Regions from separate parts of the Enterobacter cloacae complex sp. 394I7 genome, predicted to be linked through region 2. Evidence: predicted binding sites of a transcription regulator. Region 2 holds the regulator's gene; the other holds the start of a gene.

Region 1 (6,917 bases), on a different contig from region 2:
GATTCCTGCGGCGTTTGTTCAGGCGCGGTAGCCTGATGCTCCGCGCTGGCAGGCGTAACGCCCTCGCGCTGCGCTTCGCTGTCCTTCACCACCGGGTTGTGGATGGTGTTGGCTTCATCGCTCGCCTTTTCAGGATCGTTGACGCTGTAGGAGCGCTTCATGGATTCTGCCGCTTCACGCAGCTCATCCATTGAGGCTTTCAGTTCAGGCGTCAGGTTATCCATGCTCGCCTTTTCCACCTTTTTCAGGCTTTCCTGAAACTCCTGCAGCTTAAGTTCCTGCGCCAGCTCATTTTGTACGGTCGAAGCCAGCGATCTCAGCGCGCGTACCCAGCCCACAACGGTTTTCACCGCCACCGGCAGACGCTGGGGTCCTAACACTATCAGGCCAATCACAAAGACCAGCAGCAGCTCACTAAAACCAATGTCGAACACGAATTACACCTGCTCTTTATCGTGGCGTTTAGCGTCTTCTTTTTTCGCCTCTTCCTGCTTGTCGGAGATGGATTTAGCAGTAAAGTCAGCATCCTGGCTGGTTTTATCCTGCTTGCTCTCATCATCGCTCATCGCTTTCTTGAAGCCTTTGATAGACGCGCCCAGATCGGAGCCGATAGAACCGAGCTTTTTCGTGCCAAACAGCAGCACGACGATGACGGCAATGATCAACAATTGCCAGATACTGATACCACCCATACATGTACCTCAGGGATAGATGATTAATGAGTCAGGTCGCATTATACGTAGGCGACCCGTCGATAGCGACGCAAAATCAGCGCGTTTTTCTCCAGCCGGCGAGCCAGACCACAACACCGCCAGCCATCAGCCAGGCGGGCATCATCTGCCAGTCAGGGCGAGTAATCAGCAACAGCGTACCACTCAGCAGCAGCGTTGCTCCAATGCCAAAGAGATAGCGCGACTGCCCCTGTCGAACACGGCTGGACTGAAGCTCGCGGGCGATTTTATCCATGCTGTGCTGAAGGTTCTTGCTCTGACGCAAACTGTCGTAAATCAGTTCAGGAATATCAGGCATTTTTTCTATCCAGAACGGGCCTTTCTCTTTAATAGAGCGCACCAGCGCCGGAATGCCCACCTGATCCTTAATCCAGGATTCAAGGAAAGGTTTCGCAGTCTTCCATAAGTCTAACTGAGGATAGAGCTGTCGACCTACACCTTCAACGTAAAGTAATGTTTTCTGAAGTAAAACTAACTGTGGCTGCACTTCCATGTTGAAGCGGCGTGCCGTGTTAAACAGGTTCAGCAATACGTGTCCGAAGGAAATTTCTGCCAGCGGCTTTTCAAAAATCGGCTCGCAGACGGTACGGATAGCAAACTCAAATTCTTCGACGTTGGTGTCCGGCGGAACCCAGCCAGAATCAACGTGCAGCTCGGCCACCTTGCGGTAATCACGGTTAAAGAAGGCAATAAAGTTCTCAGCGAGATAGCGCTTATCTTCTTTGTTCAGCGAGCCCACAATACCGCAGTCAATACCGATATATTTCGGGTCTTCCGGGTGCTCATAACTGACGAAGATATTCCCCGGGTGCATGTCCGCGTGGAAAAAGCTGTCGCGGAATACCTGGGTAAAGAAGACCTGTACACCACGCTCGGCCAGCAGCTTCATGTTGGTTCCCTGCTTTTCCAGGGCTGCCACATCCGAGACCGGAATACCGTAAATCCGCTCCATTACCATCATGTTCTGGCTGCAGTAGTCCGAATACACTTCCGGCACATAGAGCATCGGGCTGTTTTCAAAGTTCCGGCGCAGCTGGATGGCATTTGCCGATTCACGCAGCAGGTTTAATTCATCAATCAGCGTTTTTTCATACTCCCGCACAACTTCCATTGGGCGCAGACGGCGTCCGTCGGGGAGCAGGCGCGGAACCCAGCGTGCAAGCCGATAGATAAGCTTCATGTCCGCTCGGATTACCGGCAGGATGTCCGGGCGGATCACTTTGATAACCACCTCTTTGCCGTTCTCTTTCAGACGTGCTGTATGCACCTGGGCGATAGAGGCTGAAGCAAGAGGTTCTATTTCGAAATCGTCAAACCAAGTCTCGACAGGAATATTGCCCATCGCCTCTTCGATCTGTTTTTTCGCTCTCACACCGTCAAACGGTGCAACGCGGTCCTGCAGCAGTGCCAGTTCATCGGCAATCTGCGGCGGGAAAAGATCGCGGCGAGTCGAGAGCATTTGCCCGAACTTAATCCATACCGGGCCCAGCTCCTGGAGCGCCAGGCGAAGACGTTCACCCAGCGGCTGATCTTTATGACGATTAGGCATCCAGAACAACATCCGCCGCCAGATGCGAAGCAGCAGCGTGATACGCATTTTGGGGATAAGCTCGTCGAGCCCGTAACTCAAAAAGGTGTGGACGATAAAATAGAGGCGCCGAATTTCACCAGGCGTCATTTGCCCTCCAGTTTTTCCAGCCGTTTGGTTAAGGCATCCACCGCGCGTTCAACCGCTGCGGTCTCTTCCGCAAACCATGCAACTTCAAGCGCGCCAGGGGCCATACGCCACTCTTCAGTCAGCACTTCCGCCGCATAGCGTTGCTGCCGTTGCAGACTCTTGCGAAGGAAAGCCGTACCGCCATGAATGGCTTTACCGATCCCTTCGGCAGCAATGTCGCCAATGAAAGGCGCAAGCAGCTCCGCCGGGTCAAACTCGGCCAGATCGCTGAGCGCAACGAAATTCTGTACGACCTGAATGTCGCCTTCCACTTCCAGCTCACCGCTGCGGATAAGCGCCGTAAGCTGCTGACGGTCACGTAATTTTGGCAGCACGCTCATGTGCGTAATCACGGAGCAGTCGGCTTCACCTTCCCACTCACCCAGAACGTCAAGCTGGCGTTCACTGAAAACCAGCACAAGCGGCGTCGAGAACTCTTTCAGAACAACACGCAGCACCTTGCCGTTAAGCCGCTGACGTGCGGCTTTTAGCGCCGGTGCGCGGTAAAGAAAGGCATTCAGGACATTCTCGATGCCTGCGGTGACTAAGGGTTTAAAGGGCACGGGAAACCTCCACTCAGAACTTATAACCGCGATGCAGCGCGACGACACCTGCCGTCATGTTGAAATACTCAACGTTCTCGAATTCCGCATCCTGCATCATGGCCTTTAAGGTGTCCTGATCCGGGTGCATACGGATAGATTCCGCCAGGTACCGGTAGCTTTCCGCGTCGTTTGCCACCAGCTCACCAATGCGCGGCAGTACATGGAATGAGTATGCGTCGTAAGCTTTGCTTAACGGCTCAAGAATCGGTTTGGAGAATTCGAGCACCAGCAGGCGTCCACCCGGCTTTAACACGCGGTACATGGAGCGCAGCGCTTTTTCTTTATCGGTGACGTTACGCAGGCCGAAGGAGATAGTGATGCAGTCAAAGGTATTATCCGGGAAAGGCAGCGCTTCGGCGTTCGCCTGCACATACTCGACATTACCTACCACGCCGATGTTACGCAGCTTCTCACGTCCCATTTTGAGCATTGAGTCGTTAATATCTGCCAGAACAACGCGACCGGTTTCGCCCACCAGACGGGAGAATTTTGCTGTCAAATCGCCTGTACCGCCGGCTAAATCCAGTACCGTTTGTCCACGACGCACACCGCTACAGTCGATGGTGAAGCGCTTCCACAAGCGATGAATGCCGAACGACATCAAGTCATTCATCACATCGTACTTCGCCGCCACGGAATGAAATACGTGGGCCACCATATCAGCTTTCTGCGCTTTGGCGACAGTCTGAAAGCCAAAGTGCGTCGTGTCTTGTGAATCGTCAACCATCTCAGAGCCTGCTTATCAGTAAAATGTTCGTGAAGTGTAACAGATTGGGCGCGTTTGCCCTACGTTTCAACCTTCGCGAAAGAAACGTGCCGGACGCTCGTCTGACGTTAAATCTGTCGCTAACGTATTGTCTTCACTGTTTGTCTTTTGTTCGCCAGCGCCTTCGCGCAGGCGAAACTCTTCATCCTGGGCGGTGGCCTGCTCAACTAATTCCGGATTAATCTCGCGCTTCACCTCCACACCCAGGGAACGAAATGCTTCGGCCTGCGCCAGTAAGTTGCCACGCCCGGAAGAGAGTTTTTTCATCGCCTGGCGATAGTTATCCTGGGCGCGGTCAAGGCTTTGCCCAACCGAGGACATATCATCCACAAAAAGGCGCATTTTGTCGTAAAGCTTGCTGGCGCGATCGGCAATCTGCTGCGCATTGCGGCTCTGATGTTCATAGCGCCACAGGTTGGCAATGGTGCGCAATGCCACCAGCAGCGTGGTGGGGCTCACCAGCATAATGTTATTTTTTAGGGCTTCGGTAATCAGTTCAGGCTGTCTGTCGAGCGCCAGCAAGAACGCGGGTTCAACCGGAATAAACATCAGGACGTAATCCAGTGAGCGCAGGCCGGGTAACTGCTGGTAGTCTTTTCTGCCCAGCAGACGAATGTGGTTACGCACGGAGGCGATGTGCTCCTGCAGCGCCGACTCGCGGGTGTAGTCATCTTCCGCATTGAAATAGCGCTCATAAGCCACCAGCGTCATTTTGGCGTCTATCACCACATCTTTGCCCTGCGGGAGTCGTACAATCACATCAGGCTGCATACGCGAGCGAGCATCGTTCTCGATACTTACCTGCGTTTCGTATTCATACCCTTCCCGCAGGCCAGAGGCCTCCAGCACGCGGGTCAGCACCACTTCCCCCCAGTTGCCCTGGGTTTTGTTATCGCCCTTCAGCGCACGGGTCAGGTTGACCGCTTCCTGCGCCATTTGCGCATTCAGCTGCTGAAGATTACGAATTTCATGCGCCAGCGTGTGCCGCTCGCGAGCCTCCTGGCCAAAGCTGTCCTGTACCTGACGACGAAAGCCGTCCAGCTGTTCACGCAGGGGCGTTAGCAGGCTATTCAGGCTTTGGCGGTTTTGTTCGTCTACGCGGCGGTTGCTGTGTTCAAAAATGCGGTTCGCGAGGTTCTCGAACTGCTCGCTGAGGCGTTGCTCGCTGTTCATCATCTGGCGGATTTTATCTTCCGCATGCAGCTGGGTGGATTCGAGGCGGGTAGTCACTTCGCGGAGATCGGCCTCCAGTGAGGTGTTGATATCGCGAAGATTGCGCAGCTCGTTGTTGAGCAGTTCGCATTCGTCACGCCAGTGTTCGCTCAGCGCAACCTGCTGTTTTGCTGCGCTTAAATCGGCGACTATCTCTTCGCGCTCGGCCAGCTGATCGGCCTTTTGTTGCGCGTGCTGGTAGCTGGAAATCAGCCAGCCTGCCCCCACGCCCACCAGCGCAATCACTGCATAAATCAGGATTGAGATATCCACAATGCCCCCTGCATCAACGTATTACCTGCACAAAATAGAATTGTGCTGTATAAACGTCCAGTTTGAAAGGGTTTTCCTGCGAGGCGCTACGCAAAAAAAAGGCCGAACGGGTCGGCCTTTTTTCGTATAAGAAGGGATTAGATCAGGCGACGCGCTGCTTCAACCACGATTTTCACAGCATGACTTTCGGTCTGCTTCATGGTTTCCGCGTTCGGGATCTCCTGCTGGGTACGGTTGACGATAACGCCCGCCACCATACCGGCACGCAGACCCTGGCTTGCGCACATGGTCAGCAAGGTTGCAGATTCCATTTCGTAGTTCATTACGCCCATAGACTGCCACTCTTCCATAGAACCTTTGAAACGGCTTACCACGCGGCCGGAGAAGGTGTCATAACGCTCCTGGCCTGGGTAGAAGGTATCAGAAGAGGCGGTCACGCCTACGTGGGTGGTTGCGCCAACGGATTTCGCGGCTTCAACCAGTGCGGTGGTGCATTCGAAATCCGCCACCGCCGGGAATTCCATAGGGGCAAAGTGCAGACTCGCGCCGTCCAGACGCACGGAAGCGGTTGTCACCAGCACGTCGCCAACGTTGATATGCGGCTGAATGGCACCGGTAGTCCCGATACGCAGGAAAGTACGAATGCCCAGCTGCGCCAGCTCTTCAACAGCAATTGAGGTGGACGGGCCACCGATACCGGTAGAACAGACGATCACCGCTTTGCCATCCAGCTCAGCGCGCCAGGTGGTGAATTCACGATGGGCAGCAAGCTTAACCGGCTTATCCATCAGCGCGGCGATCTTTTCCACACGCTCAGGATCGCCCGGGACGATAGCCAGCGTAGCCCCTTGTAAATCGTTTTTAGTGAGGCCGAGATGAAAAACATCAGACTTAGACATAGGTGACTCCTCTGTGGGTCGGTTAGTCAGAAGAAGTAAAAAGGTACTTTACAGAAGCAGTAAGCAGAATTACGTGACACATCTCACCATGAATGAAAATGATTGCAGTAAATTTCCATGAAATAGTGATTCACATCACATTAACAAGTTATATCGTCAGGTGCTGCACAAAAGATAGACCGTTTCAGGCACTGTGAATTGTTAACCTGGTGACTATATTTACCTTTGCGCTAACTCATTGGTACGGAGAATGCCATGACTGAAAAAACCGGTTTTGCACCTGCAGCGGCCCCTCATGCATCAACCATCGTCTCAACACCTGAAGAGGCCATTACGGCAGGTGAGACCTCCATCCCCTCGCAGGGGGAGAATATGCCTGCTTACCACGCGCGGCCAAAATCGGCCGACGGCCCGCTGCCCATCGTGATTGTGGTTCAGGAAATTTTCGGCGTTCACGAACATATTCGCGACCTTTGCCGCCGTCTGGCGCTGGAAGGTTATCTGGCCGTTGCGCCAGAGCTCTATTTCCGTCAGGGCGATCCGAACGACTACAGTGATATACCGACGCTGTTCAGCAACCTGGTCAGCAAAGTGCCGGATGCACAGGTACTGGCCGATCTGGACCACGTGGCCAGTTGGGCTGCGCGCAATGGCGGCGACGCACATCGTCTGATGGTGACGGGTTTCTGCTGGGGAGGACGTATCAGCTGGTTG
Region 2 (6,917 bases):
AAGGTGATGGCGTAGCGCTGCAGCGTTTCACGCGCGCCCGCCGCCAGCAGTTGCAGGGTACGGGACCGTGACGGATTGATATGCAGCTCGTCGTTCGTGACGGTAATCAGCCCCTGACGACGCAGCTCTTCGGTCAGTTTATTCAGCTCAGTCGCCAGTTCGTCCTTGTCCCAGCGCAGGAACAGCTCCGCTTTCAGCATTGGATAGAGCGTTTCAACATGACGCAACAGCTCCTGACGCGAGATGCGACGATGCTGGGTGATGATGGCCGCCATGAGCGAGGGCAGCATCAGCATATGCGCGATGTTGTTGCGATAGTAAGTCATCAGCACCGCCTGCTCGCGCGGGAGAATGATGATGTCGCCGATGGTGTCCTTTTCGACTTCAAACTTGTTCATCTGCAGGGCATGCTCGATAAGCTCGCTTGCCGTGCTTACCGGTACGGTCGAATCCACCGAGTACGGCACGTTGCGCATCATGTCGAGATAGCAATCCAGCTGCTCCGTAAGCTGTTCACGGGTCAGTGAACGCTGACGAGAGGCCAGAAGCGCCGTACAGCACAGGTTCATGGCGTTTGCCGCACCGGCGTTGTTAATGCGCACCATCAGTTCAGAGGCGATGCTGTTGACCGTAGGCGTCAGCCAGGCCGGGCGAATCGCTTCGATAGGATCGATAGACTCGCGCCACTCCGGAACATGGTTGTTCAGGTAGGTCATCAGCGGCATCGGCTCGCCAAAGTTGACGTAGCCCTGGCCAAGGTTGCGTAACTTGCTCAGGCCGCGCAGCATCTGCGGCAGGCTCTCTTTCTCTTTGGTCGCACCGCGCAGCTCTTTGGCGTAAGTGCCCACTTCCATCACGTGTTCGTAGCCAATGTAGATGGGTACCAGGGTGATCGGGCGGGTTCCCCCGCGCAGCATCGCCTGAATGGTCATCGACAGCGTGCCGGTTTTAGGATCGAGCAGACGACCGGTACGGGAGCGACCACCTTCCACGAAGTATTCAACGGAATAACCGCGGCTGAACAGCTCGCCAAGATATTCACGGAATACGGTGGAGTAGAGCTTGTTGCCCTTAAAGGTACGACGGATAAAGAACGCCCCCAGGCGGCGGAAAATCGGGCCGGCTGGCCAGAAGTTCAGGTTAATGCCGGCAGCGATGTGCGGCGGTACCAGACCCTGGTGATAGAGCACATAGGAGAGGAGCAGATAGTCCATGTGGCTGCGGTGGCAGGGGACATAGACAATCTCATGGCCATCATGGGCCAGCTGGCGTACGCGCTCGGCGTTATGAACGTTGATGCCCTGATAGAGGCGGTTCCACGTAAAGCCCAGAATACGATCGGAAAGACGAATCATCTCGTAAGAGAAGTTCGCGGCAATCTCCTCCATCAGTGCAATAGCGTTCTGCTGTGCTTTCTCATGGGAAATCTTTTTGCTGCGCGCTTCGTCTTCAACGGCCCTGGCAATCGCTTTGGAGGCCAGCAGCTTGTTGAACAGGTCCTGACGTGCAGGAAGACGTGGACCGACGGCAGCCAGACGCTGACGGGCGAAGTGCATACGCGCCACGCGCGCCAGTTTCTGCGCGATAATCTTGTCGGTGCCGTGTTCGTCCGCCATACGGCGCAGCGAAACGGACGGGGAGAAACGCACGAAGCTGTCACGTCCCAGCCAGGAGACCGCGAAGAATTTCTGAATGCCGTTAAGCATGCGCAGCGGTGGGTTCTCTTCACCTTTCTCTCTGCCCGGGCGGCGACCAAACATCACCGATACCGGCACCATCTGCACATCCAGACCCGGATTGCTGCGGTGCAGGTCGAGATAGTCGTGGAAAAGCTTGATGGACTCTTCCTTTGGCGTGTAATAGGTAAACACGCGCGGCCCGCCGTGAATGAACACATAGCGCGGCAGCAGAGTGCCGTCGACTTCGAGGGGTTCAAGCGGGTCAGGTAAATCATGCGCCAGACACTGGGCGCGAAGCGTCAGTAGGTCTGCCTTCGAGTTATAAGGCAAAACGTACATAATTGGGCGTGACGTATCGAGCCCCAATTCCAGCGCGGGTTCCGCTGGGATAGACTTGCTTTTTACCAGGACGCTTAATGGTAAATTAAGTAATTTGTAGTAAATTCGTGGCCAGCCGGACATAAACGATGTAAAGCCTCTGGTTAATAATGCAATTGCGGCGCAAGGATAACAGAAAGCGCGCAAAATTTCTGTTGTTACCCGTCATACTTCAGGCAGCAGCGAAACACGCTGCGCCTACTGTTACTGACGCTATTTTAATTAAAAGGTTCTTTTAATGGCCAATAATACCACTGGGTTAACCCGAATCATCAAAGCCGCCGGCTATTCATGGAAAGGTTTCCGTGCCGCGTGGGTCAATGAAGCCGCATTTCGCCAGGAGGGCGTCGCCGCTATCATCGCGGTGATTATCGCCTGTTTCCTTGATGTTGATGCGATTACCCGCGTTTTGTTGATCGGCTCCGTGCTGTTGGTGATGATAGTGGAAATTCTCAATAGCGCTATTGAGGCCGTGGTGGACCGTATCGGTTCTGATTTCCATGAGCTCTCCGGCCGGGCGAAAGACATGGGGTCTGCTGCCGTATTGCTGGCGATTATCACTGCGGTCATCACCTGGGTCACGCTGCTTTGGTCACATTTCCGATAAGCCTCGAGAAATAATTAAGTCCCTGGTTTTTTGTGCAGTTTTTGGTTCCAAAATCGCCTTTGACTGTATATACTCACAGCATAACTGTATATACACCCAGGGGGCGGAATGAAAGCGTTAACGACCAGGCAGCAAGAGGTGTTTGATCTCATCCGGGATCATATCGGCCAGACGGGTATGCCACCCACGCGTGCGGAGATCGCTCAGCGTCTGGGTTTCCGTTCTCCGAATGCTGCCGAAGAACACCTGAAAGCGCTGGCGCGTAAAGGCGTCATTGAGATTGTATCGGGCGCTTCGCGTGGCATCCGTCTGCTGGTGGAAGAAGAGACAGGCATTCCGCTGGTGGGCCGTGTCGCGGCAGGTGAACCTTTGCTGGCACAACAGCATATTGAAGGTCACTACCAGGTTGACCCGGGCATGTTTAAACCGAGCGCAGATTTCCTGCTGCGCGTCAGCGGCATGTCGATGAAAGATATCGGTATTCTGGACGGCGATCTGCTCGCAGTTCATAAAACCCAGGACGTGCGCAACGGGCAAGTTGTGGTCGCGCGTATTGACGATGAAGTTACCGTTAAGCGTCTGAAAAAGCAGGGTAACACCGTCCAGTTACTGCCTGAAAACAACGAGTTCTCCCCGATTGTGGTGGATCTCCGCGAACATAACTTCTCTATTGAAGGGCTGGCTGTTGGGGTTATCCGCAACGGTGAATGGCTGTAATCATGTCATAACAGGCTACGGACCTGCCGTAGCCTGATTCAATCTCCACTGCCGGTATTTTTCATGTCACTGCTGACGACATCAGATAAGGCATTGTGGCGTCTTGCACTGCCAATGATTTTTTCCAATATCACCGTCCCTCTGCTGGGACTGGTAGACACGGCTGTTATTGGTCATCTGGATTCCCCCGTTTATCTGGGCGGCGTCGCGATCGGCGCGACGGCAACCAGCTTCCTTTTTATGCTGCTGCTCTTTTTGCGCATGAGTACCACCGGGCTTACGGCTCAGGCGTATGGCGCAAAAGATCCGTTGCGTCTGGCGCGTGCGCTGGTACAACCCTTGATCCTTGCCCTGGGCGCGGGTGCGCTGATCGTGGTGTTGCGCACGCCACTGTTTGATCTGGCGCTGCATGTCGTTGGCGGGAGCGAGGCGGTACTTGAGCAGGCGCGACGCTTCCTTGAAATTCGCTGGCTCAGCGCGCCCGCATCACTGGCGAACCTGGTCCTGCTTGGCTGGTTACTCGGCGTGCAGTATGCCCGTGCGCCAGTCATTCTGCTGGTGGCAGGTAATCTTCTCAACATCGTGCTTGATGTCTGGCTGGTGATGGGTCTGCATATGAACGTGCAGGGCGCCGCGCTGGCGACGGCAATTGCAGAATACGGTACCTTTTTCATCGGCCTGTGGATGGTCTGGCGCGTGCTGGCCCTGCGCGGTATCTCGCTTACGGTGCTCAAAACCGCGTGGCGCGGTAATATCCGCACGCTGCTGGCGCTTAACCGCGACATTATGCTGCGCTCGTTACTGCTTCAGCTCTGCTTTGGCGCGCTGACGGTCTTCGGGGCGCGACTTGGGCCGGAGATCGTCGCGGTTAATGCGGTCCTGATGACGCTGCTGACCTTTACCGCGTATGCGCTGGATGGCTTTGCCTATGCCGTTGAAGCCCATTCCGGGCAAGCGTATGGCGCACGCGAAAGCGGCCAGCTCCGCGAGGTGTGGCGGGCCGCCTGTCGTCAGTCAGGCCTGGTGGCGCTGGTGTTTGCACTCATTTACGCCTGTCTGGGTGAACAGATCGTTGCCTTACTCACCTCCCTCCCATCGCTGCGCGAACTGGCGAGTCACTATCTCTTCTGGCAGGCAATCTTACCGGTGGTGGGCGTGTGGTGTTATCTGCTGGACGGCATGTTTATTGGCGCGACGCGAGGTGCGGAGATGCGCAATAGCATGGCGGTCGCTGCGGCGGGATTTGGTCTGACGTTGCTGACGCTGCCGTATCTGGGCAACCACGGTTTGTGGCTGGCTCTGGCGGTTTTCCTCGCGTTACGTGGTCTATCGCTGGCCTTTATCTGGCATCGTCACTGGCGAAATAACACCTGGCTGCCTTCCCGCCACGATATATCGTGACGGTTAAAGATTCCGAATATAAAAACAACTGCCGGATCCTTAACTACAATAATAATCACGTCCAGCAGAAAAGAACGAAGCGGACGAAACCTACAGACGCTTAACACGAGGACACGATTATGAATAAAGACGAAATCGGCGGCAACTGGAAGCAGTTCAAAGGTAAAGCGAAAGAACAGTGGGGTAAGCTGACGGATGATGATATGACCATCATCGAAGGTAAACGCGATCAGCTGGTGGGTAAAATTCAGGAACGTTACGGCTACGAGAAAGATCGTGCTGAAAACGAAGTGAAAGACTGGGAAACCCGTAACGATTATCGCTGGTAATCCTTTACTCCCCCTGAGGGCGGCTTCGGGCCGCCTTTTCTTTTGCCGTTAACGCGGCTTTTTCTTCACCAGTACCGAATGGTCGTGCTGGCACTCATCCTGGTGACGACAGGCTTCTACCTCTACGCAGGCTGAACACAGGCCGTGCGCTTCAATCACGTTATGACGCAACGCAAAGCCCATTTTGGCTGCCAGCGTATGCATAATATCTTCAACGCCTTCCGCACCTTCTTCCTTCACGCTGCCGCAGCGATCGCAGATAAACATGGCCGACGTATGGGTTGGCTGATCGAACAGATGGCACAGCACATAGCTGTTTGTCGATTCAACTTTATGCACAAAGCCCTGTTCCAGCAGGAAATCCAGCGCGCGGTACACCGTTGGCGGTTTAGCCTGTGGCTCGCTTTCGCGCAGCAGATCAAGCAGATCGTACGCGCTGATCGCGCCCTGCTGCAGGCTCATCAAACGTAATACTTCAAGGCGCTGCGGAGTCAGGCGCACATTGCGTTGCACGCACAGCTTTTCTGCCTGCGCTAACAGCTCTTTTGTGGACTTATCCATTTAGCACCCCGGATGTTATAGGCTGGAAAACCCCCACTTTATCATGTTCTGCTAAAAACACCGAGATCCGCCAGGCTGTGCTATACCTGACGCAACGCAATCCGGGGAATAAACGATGAAAAGACCTGACTGTATTCGACACTGGCGCGACATAGAAGGCGCAGATGACTCAACCTATCCCGACAGTAGTGAACGTTTTTCCATTGGCGCACCGCTGGCGCGTAAGCTCGGTCTTGGACGCATTGGTATACACCATGAGCGTTTACCGCCAGGCCGACGGACCTCTTATCCACATGCTGAAAGCGACGAAGAAGAGTTTATCTACGTGCTTGAAGGCTACCCTGAAGCCTGGATTAACGGATATTTATGGAAACTTGAACCTGGCGACAGCGTGGGCTTTCCCGCCGGAACCGGGGTCTGTCATACCTTCATCAACAACACCGGCGAAGAGGTACGGCTTCTGGTGGTCGGTGAGGCCAACAAGAAGCATAACCGTATCTATTACCCGCTTAATCCGGAGTACGCCGCCACGCGCGAAGATCGCTGGGTAGACCACCCTCCTCAGTTTTTCGGACCGCACGATGGAAAACCTGGGAAAAAATAATTTCCTCTTCTATAAATATTGAGGGCCGTCACAAATAACAACAGGCCTGGCGGGAATTTAACTTAAGGAAATAGCGGGTCTTTTTGCACTTATTCACAGCAATAGTTCGTTCCTGTTTGGGAGATAACAGACAGGGGTTATTTAATAACAGACTATAAGACGAGCATACTGTGAAAAAACATTTTAAATTTTCGGTGGTTAGCATCGCTGTCTCCTTGTTTATGGCAAATCAGGCGGGAGCAGCCAATACCTGGACAGAATCACGTAGCGACGCCATGGGGGGCACGGGTGTCGCGGCCGGAAACTATGGCAGCGGGGCGTTAATCAACCCTGCGCTACTGGCGAAGGCGAAACCGGACGACGATGTGACGGTCATTTTACCGTCCGCTGGCGTGCAGGTGACCGATGAAGACAATCTTCAGGATGAGATTGATACCATCAACGATAAAATCAACCATTACAAAGACGTGGTTGATAACCTTACACCGATTGAGATCATTACCAACCCGTTAGGTTCCATCAACCAGTTCCAGGGCGCGGCGAAAGATCTCGCCGATGAGCTGGATTATCTCAAGGGCAAAACGGCACGCGCCACGGCGGGTGCGGGGATAGCCGTCAGTATTCCTAACGATGTCCTTTCC

The links. The regulator LexA, encoded in region 2, represses DNA repair genes until DNA is damaged. The targets are predictions, from matches to a motif close to TNCTGTATGTACATACAGNA.
Region 1: a site for LexA is predicted at 5,348-5,367, ahead of rmuC (DNA recombination protein RmuC). Genes of this name have one in related genera too.

What each region holds. Positions count from the first base shown of each region.
Region 1 covers NZ_JBXWCR010000013.1:61,651-68,567, reverse strand. Annotated here, with positions in the region: gene tatB (Sec-independent protein translocase protein TatB) at 1-434, opposite strand, end outside; gene tatA (Sec-independent protein translocase subunit TatA) at 438-692, opposite strand; gene ubiB (ubiquinone biosynthesis regulatory protein kinase UbiB) at 769-2,409, opposite strand; gene ubiJ (ubiquinone biosynthesis protein UbiJ) at 2,406-3,011, opposite strand; gene ubiE (bifunctional demethylmenaquinone methyltransferase/2-methoxy-6-polyprenyl-1,4-benzoquinol methylase UbiE) at 3,025-3,780, opposite strand; gene rmuC (DNA recombination protein RmuC) at 3,847-5,304, opposite strand; gene udp (uridine phosphorylase) at 5,442-6,203, opposite strand; gene AC2FAP_RS23345 (dienelactone hydrolase family protein) at 6,459-6,917, shown strand, end outside.
Region 2 covers NZ_JBXWCR010000009.1:65,000-71,916, reverse strand. Annotated here, with positions in the region: gene plsB (glycerol-3-phosphate 1-O-acyltransferase PlsB) at 1-2,141, opposite strand, end outside; gene AC2FAP_RS21310 (diacylglycerol kinase) at 2,296-2,664, shown strand; gene lexA (transcriptional repressor LexA) at 2,773-3,381, shown strand; gene dinF (MATE family efflux transporter DinF) at 3,445-4,782, shown strand; gene AC2FAP_RS21295 (CsbD family protein) at 4,902-5,111, shown strand; gene zur (zinc uptake transcriptional repressor Zur) at 5,160-5,672, opposite strand; gene AC2FAP_RS21285 (cupin domain-containing protein) at 5,788-6,276, shown strand; gene AC2FAP_RS21280 (conjugal transfer protein TraF) at 6,498-6,917, shown strand, end outside.